2 regions of the Arthrobacter sp. THG-b23 genome follow, and region 2 is predicted to be linked to the other one. Evidence: riboswitches for the same ligand, from Rfam matches in the RefSeq annotation. Region 2 holds a riboswitch; the other holds the start of a gene.

Region 1 (3,402 bases), 310 kb from region 2:
TGCGTTGCCGAACCGAGGCCCTTGACCATCAGCACCCACCAGCACGCCGCCAAAAAGGCCAAAGCCACGGGCAAGGCGATCAGCGGATGGAACAGGACTGCGAACGGAGCCGTCAGTTTCCGGGTCAGCGCCGGATCCGTGACCGTGTAGCGGAAGCGCATGCCCAGCAGCGGGCTGGCCTTTTTGACTTCGGGTTGCGAGCCGTCCGCGAGCCGCAGCAGGCCCAGCGGCAGCAGCTGCTTTTCGATCAGGGTCTGCACGTTTCCGGCAGTGATCAGCCTGCCGGACTTCCCGCCGGCATGTTCGGCAATTTGGTCGAGGCTCCGGGAGCCGTCCACGCCCTCCAAAACCGCATAGAGCAGCGGAGTGAGCTGAAGCGTCTGCCCGTCCGCGCGCCGGACCAGCGCGGGCGGTTCCCGGTAGCCGGAACCCTGTGCCGGTCCGAGGAGCTGCACCCCATCGGCCAGCGCCGGGACATCAATCGAAGGGGGTGCAGCCGGCCGGCCGCCGTGCAGCACGTCACTCATGGCCGGCGGCCGGCTCGGACCCATGCTCATTCAGGACTATTGTTCGAGGTCGGACTGCTGGCCGGCGCTGGCCTCGGCGCTGCCGTCGATCTGCTGGTTGATGATGGCGTCCTGCTGCGCCACCGCGACGGCATTGCTGTCGACCGAGCCGATATTCGCCGCCACCGCGGCGTCAATCGGGGCGGCAACGTTGGCGTTGGCGGCCACAGCACCGTTGATCGGGGCGGCAATATCGGCGTCCGCGGCCAGATTGACGTTGACGTTGAGCAGGTTCCCGTCGAGGGTCGACCCGAGGCCTTCCGTGACCGATCCGGTGTCGGGCAGGGTGCCGTCCGGCAGCGTGCCATCGGGAAGGGTGCCATCCGGCAGCGTGCCGTCCGGCAGCAGCGCCGGTTCAGTGGCCTCCTGCCCGGTGGCGTTCTCCAGCGGAAGACCGGAATCACCGGCGGCAGCCGTCCCGGCAGCGGAGCCGGCGGTTGTCCCGGCGTCGTCCACGGTGTCATTGCCCTGGTCGATGGTGCTGTCCTGAGTTGATTCGGCGGTCGCGTCCGCAGTGATGCCCTGGTCGATGATGACGCCCTGATCGGACAGGGCCTGCGCCGTGGAGCCGGACGAGAGGATGTTGGCCGAGGCGGCGGCATCGATGGGGGCCGCCACGTTGGCGTTCGCCGCGACGGCCAGATCGATCGGCGCGGCCGCATCGATGGCCAGGTCGAGATCGGCATTCAAATCCAGGATGGACGCGACTTCCTTGTCCGGCAGCGCCGTCCCGGACTGGGATTCGAGTTCCTCGGGCGACAGCGGCGTGCGTCCCTCTTCGTTGCTCATCAAAATCTCCGTCTCCGGCGCCAGGCGCCTTCCGTTCCAACCCGTGGTCGAGTCGCTTCTCGTTATCGGCCCGGCGGCCCCGGGCCCTGATCGTTTGCCCTCCTCTTCAGCACATCAACGCAAAGCATACTGATGAATCCTTTTATTGTGTAGGCGCGGAGGCGGTCCCGGCCCGGCGTGCGGCGGTTGACCGGACCTCGGTTTTGCGACGTGACCTGATGTTCGGCGACCGGATTTTTGATCGCACGGCACCGCGTGTATGGTGTGAGTCGAATCACCCACAATTGAATGAGCCTTTCGAACCGTGGCGGGAGAGTCCTCTCCGCACACCATCCGGGCAGGCGCCGTAGGAGCAAATCCTCCCCAGGAATCTCTCAGGCCCATGTACCGCCGCGGCGAGGCAACTCTGGAAAGCAGTCTGGCAGCAGCCCGGCTCACCGACGGTGCAAGCGGAACACACTCCGCGGAATCTCTCAGGTCAAATACAGAGCGGGGAGGAACCCCAATCCCAGCCGAGCCCTCGGGCCGGCCCCATCTTGGAGTTCCTCATGACGGTTCAACCACTTTCATCAACCTTCGCCGACCGGCATCTCGGTGCCCGCCGGGAAGCGGACATCGAGACCATGCTCAAGATGGTCGGCTACGACAGCGTGGACGGTCTGATGGACGCTGCCGTTCCCCCATCCATCCGCCAGGAAAACGCCGTCGATCTCGACGACGCCCTGAGCGACACCGCCACGCCGCCGGTGAGCCGTCGCAATGTGGTGGAATCCCCGGCCGGGTACACCGCGCACACGCCCTACAGCCCGAGATTTCCCAAAGCCGGCTGGAGGCGCTGCTGAACTTCCAGACCATGGTCCAGGACCTCACCGCCCTGCCCGTCGCCAAGGCCTCCCTGCTGGACGAGGCCATGGCGGTCGCCGAAGCCGTGCGGTGGCGCCGGCAGTAATTCTTTTCCGCATCAACAGCACGTTTCCAAGAAAGGCATCACAGTGAGCAAAGTCAACGCCGAACTACGATACTCCGCAGAGCATGAATGGGTGGCCACCGACGGTTCCGGCCCGGCCAGGATCGGCGTTTCTGCCGTGGCAACCGAGGCACTGGGCGACATCGTGTACGTGGATCTTCCCGAGGTCGGCACCGTCGTCACAGCCGGCGAGACCTGCGGTGAAATCGAGTCCACCAAGTCCGTTTCGGATCTCTACTCTCCTGTGACCGGCGAGGTCACCAAAGTCAACGGCGACGCCGTGGCTGACCCGGCCGTGATCAACGATGATCCCTACGGCGCGGGCTGGCTCTTCACCGTCCAGGTGTCGGAGGAAGGCCCGTTGCTCTCCGCCGAGGAGTATGCCGCCGCCAACGGTGGTGAAGTAGCATGACCGCGGCAATGACGGCGGTCGCCAGCGCCAGCCTGAACGCGGACCTGGGCGTCCTGGATCCGGAAATCGCCGCCCAGATCGACAACGAGCTGCGCCGCCAGCAGTCCGGGCTGGAAATGATCGCCTCGGAGAACCACACGTCCGTCGCCGTCATGCAGGCCCAGGGCTCGGTGGTGACCAACAAGTACGCCGAGGGCTATCCGGGGCGCCGTTACTACGGCGGCTGCGAGCACGTCGACGTGATCGAGCAGCTGGCCATCGACCGGGTCAAGGAGCTGTTCGGCGCCGGCTTCGCCAACGTCCAGCCGCACTCCGGCGCCCAGGCCAACGCCTCGGTCATGCACGCCCTGATCAAGCCCGGCGACACGATCCTGGGCCTGAACCTGGCCCACGGCGGGCACCTGACCCACGGCATGAAGATCAACTTTTCCGGCAGGCTCTACAACGTGGCCGCCTATGGCGTCTCCGAGGAGGACTACCGGGTCGACATGGCCGAGGTGGAGCGGCTGGCGCACGAGCACCAGCCGCAGCTGATCATCGCCGGTTGGTCCGCCTACCCGCGCCAGCTCGACTTCGCTGAGTTCCGCCGCATCGCCGACGCCGTCGGGGCATACCTGATGGTGGACATGGCGCACATCGCCGGCCTGGTGGCGGCGGGCCTGCACGCC
Region 2 (3,402 bases):
CGCAGGGGATCGGATACACCGTCGCCTGCGCCGGTCCGCTGATGTTTGGGCTGCTGCGCGACGTCAGCGGCGGCTGGGGTGCTTCCTTCGGCCTGCTGGGAGCTGCGTTGCTCATCCTTGCTGTGGGCCTGGTCATCGTGCGGCGGCCCCGCTATCTGGAGGACTCGGCCCGGGACCGGTAGCGGCTGCCGACGGACAGCCCGTGGTTGGATGGGGAAATGCCGACGAGCCATGCCCGCGTATCGCCGCCCAAGCTTGAATTGGGCGACCGGGTCGCGATTCTCTCTCCGTCCTTTGCGGCCCCCGGATTCGCACCGGATGTCCACGAGCAGGCGATGCGTCGTCTCATCGCCGAAACGGGACTGATCCCCGTGGAATACCCGACGACCCGAAAGCTTGGCGCTTCCGCCGCGGAACGCGCTGCGGACCTCCATGCCGCGTGGTCGGACCCGGCCATCCGGGCCATCCTCGCGACGATCGGCGGCGATGACCAGATAGCCGTCATTCCCCACCTGGACGCCGGTCTCGCCGCCGCGAACCCCAAGATCTTCATGGGCTACAGCGACAACACGAACCTCCTGAACTGGCTGTGGTCGCTCGGAATAGCGGGCTACTACGGGGGCTCGACCCAAGTGCACCTCGGAGCCGGCCCGCACGTTGACGACGTGCACCTGGCGTCGCTGAAGGCAGCGCTGTTCACGGGCGCCGAGCTGGAACTTGTGGATCCCGGCGAGTCCGAGGACTTTGGGCCGGACTGGCTGACGCCCCAGGCCCTTGTCGAATTCGGCCAACGGGAACCCACGCAGCCGTGGACCTGGGCGGGACCGGAGCGGGAAGCGGCCGGCCGCACCTGGGGCGGGTGCCTGGAGGTCATCGATCAGCTGGCCCTGGCCGATCGGCTCCCTTCTCGGGAATCCCTCGAGGGATCGATCCTGATCCTTGAGTCGAGCGAGGAGACTCCTCCGGCGGCATGGGTCAAGAGGTGGGTCCGGGCGCTGGGCGAACGGGGGGTCCTGTCGGTCGTGGAGGGAGTGGTCGTGGCGCGGCCGCCGGTGAGCACCCACGACATGGTCCCTCCAGCGGACGAGCGGGCCGGGCTCCGCGCCGCCCAACGCGATGTGGTCCTCGCCGAGATGAAGCGCTACAACGAACACGCCGTCGTCTGTGTCGGGGTCCCGTTCGGTCATACCCGTCCGCAATGGATCGTCCCCTACGGCGGAACGATGCGGCTCGACGGCCGGAACCGAACCATCACGGCGGATTACAGCTGACGGCTTCGAGGCGGTTCGGGCGGGGATGCGCCGTCCCCACGCCTTCACGCGGGGCACGCATTCCTCGCTGTGGCACCAGACGGTAGGCTGGCGCCACAATCGACCACGAGGAGGCGCCATGAAGTTCAATGACCTGCTCGCCGATGCCTACGGCAGGATCCAGGAACGCGTCCACACCGTGCTGGACGGGCTGGACGCCGGACAGTTGGCCGCCCGGCCAGGCGGCGACAGCAACTCGATCGCCTGGCTCCTCTGGCATCTGACGCGCATCCAGGACGACCATATTGCCGATGTCGCCGGCACGGACCAGTACTGGCTGACCGGCTGGGCGGAGCGGTTCGACCTGCCGCTGCCCCGGAAAGACCATGGCTACGGCCACACGTCCGAGCAGGTAGCGGCCGTGCGGGTCGAATCGGCCGAGTTGCTGCGCGGTTATTACGACGACGTCCATGCGGGCACCCTGAAGTACCTGGCCGGACTGACCGAGGACGACCTGGACCGGATCGTGGACACCCGGTGGGACCCGCACGTCAGCCTGGGGGTCCGGCTGGTCAGCGTCCTGGACGACTGCCTGGAGCACGTCGGGCAGGCCGCGTACGTGAAGGGCATGCTCTCGCGCGCGAAAGCCTAGCGGCCGCGGCCGCTAAACCGGGCCATGGCCGCCGCCGCCTTGTTGCCCGCCAGCCGCTCGACTACCATTCAAGGAGTCAGAAACAACTGAATACAGCCTTCGACATGCGGCGGGAGAGTCCTGCTGGGTTTCAGTCAGCAGGCGCCGTAGGAGCAATACCTCCCCAGGAATCTCTCAGGCCCCTGTACCGCCGCGGAGAGGCAACTCTGGAAAGCAGCCGGACCGTTCAGGACCGGCTCACCGACGGTGCAAGCAGGAGTCGGCCCCTTGGGCCACCCCTGCGGAATCTCTCAGGTTCAGTCACAGAGCGGGGAGGAACCCTTCACTACCGGCATGGTCCGCCCAGCCGGGGATAACTGGAGTTCCTCACATGACGGCTAAGTCCACCAGCACTACCCGGCCCGGCAGCGCTTCCTTTACCGACCGCCACATCGGTCCGCGCCGGAACGACGCGGAAACCATGCTCAAGCAGCTGGGTTATGGCAGTATCGACGACCTGGTGGACGCGGCCGTGCCCGCAGACATCCGCCAGCAGGAACCGCTGGCCCTGCCCGCCGCCCGCAGCGAGTCCCAGGTCCTGGGGGACCTGCGCGCCCTCGCCGCGAAGAACGTGAAGGCCGTACAAATGATCGGCCAAGGCTACTACGACACCATCACTCCGGCCGTGATCCGCCGCAACGTGGTGGAGGACCCGGCCTGGTACACCGCCTACACCCCGTACCAGCCGGAAATTTCGCAGGGCCGGTTGGAGGCGCTGCTGAACTTCCAGACCATGGTCCAGGACCTCACGGCGCTCCCGATCGCCAACGCCTCGCTGCTGGACGAAGCCACCGCAGTGGCCGAAGCCGTGCTGCTGATGCGCCGGTCCAACAAGTCCAAGTCCGCCGGCAAGACCGTGCTGGACGCGGACCTGCTGCCGCAGACCATCGCCGTCGTCAAGGGCCGGGCCGAGGCGCTGGACTTTGACGTAGTGGTTGCCGATCTCTCCGCCGGCCTGCCCGACGGCGACATCTCGGGCATCGTGCTGCAGCAGCCGGGAGCCTCCGGCCGCGTGTTCGACCACGCTCCGGTGATCGCGCAGGCCAAGGAGCGCGGCGCCTTGGTCACCGTGGCCGCCGACCTGCTGGCCCTGACCCTGATCACGCCTCCGGGCGAGCAGGGCGCGGACATCGCCGTCGGCAACACCCAGCGTTTCGGCGTGCCGCTCTTCTTCGGCGGCCCGCACGCCGCCTACATGGCCGTGCGCAAGGGGCTGGAGCGCTCGCTGCCCGGCCGCCTGGTGGGCGTGTCCAAGGACGACGCCGGCCGCCCCGCCTACCGCCTGGCCCTGCAGACCCGCGAGCAGCACATCCGCCGCGAGAAGGCCACCTCCAACATCTGCACCGCGCAGGCCCTCCTGGCCGTCGTCGCCAGCATGTACGCCGTCTACCACGGACCCGAGGGACTGAAGGCAATTGCGCAGCACGCCAACGAGGCCGCCCGCACCCTGGCCGGCGTGCT

What was found. A riboswitch is a leader RNA that binds a small molecule or an ion and turns the genes downstream of it on or off. The one in region 2 is predicted to bind glycine.
Region 1: it holds a riboswitch for glycine, as region 2 does, so the genes downstream of both, AC5RVD_RS02945 (glycine dehydrogenase (aminomethyl-transferring)) here and gcvP (aminomethyl-transferring glycine dehydrogenase) in region 2, are expected to answer to the same signal.

The regions. Positions count from the first base shown of each region.
Region 1 covers NZ_JBNHGM010000001.1:600,247-603,648, forward strand. Annotated here, with positions in the region: gene AC5RVD_RS02935 (hypothetical protein) at 1-557, opposite strand, end outside; gene AC5RVD_RS02940 (peptidoglycan-binding protein) at 564-1,355, opposite strand; glycine riboswitch at 1,654-1,755, shown strand; partial or broken gene AC5RVD_RS02945 (glycine dehydrogenase (aminomethyl-transferring)) at 1,904-2,301, shown strand; gene gcvH (glycine cleavage system protein GcvH) at 2,348-2,734, shown strand; gene glyA (serine hydroxymethyltransferase) at 2,731-3,402, shown strand, end outside.
Region 2 covers NZ_JBNHGM010000001.1:288,708-292,109, reverse strand. Annotated here, with positions in the region: gene AC5RVD_RS01400 (MFS transporter) at 1-182, shown strand, start outside; gene AC5RVD_RS01395 (S66 family peptidase) at 219-1,271, shown strand; gene AC5RVD_RS01390 (mycothiol transferase) at 1,390-1,902, shown strand; glycine riboswitch at 2,003-2,102, shown strand; gene gcvP (aminomethyl-transferring glycine dehydrogenase) at 2,273-3,402, shown strand, end outside.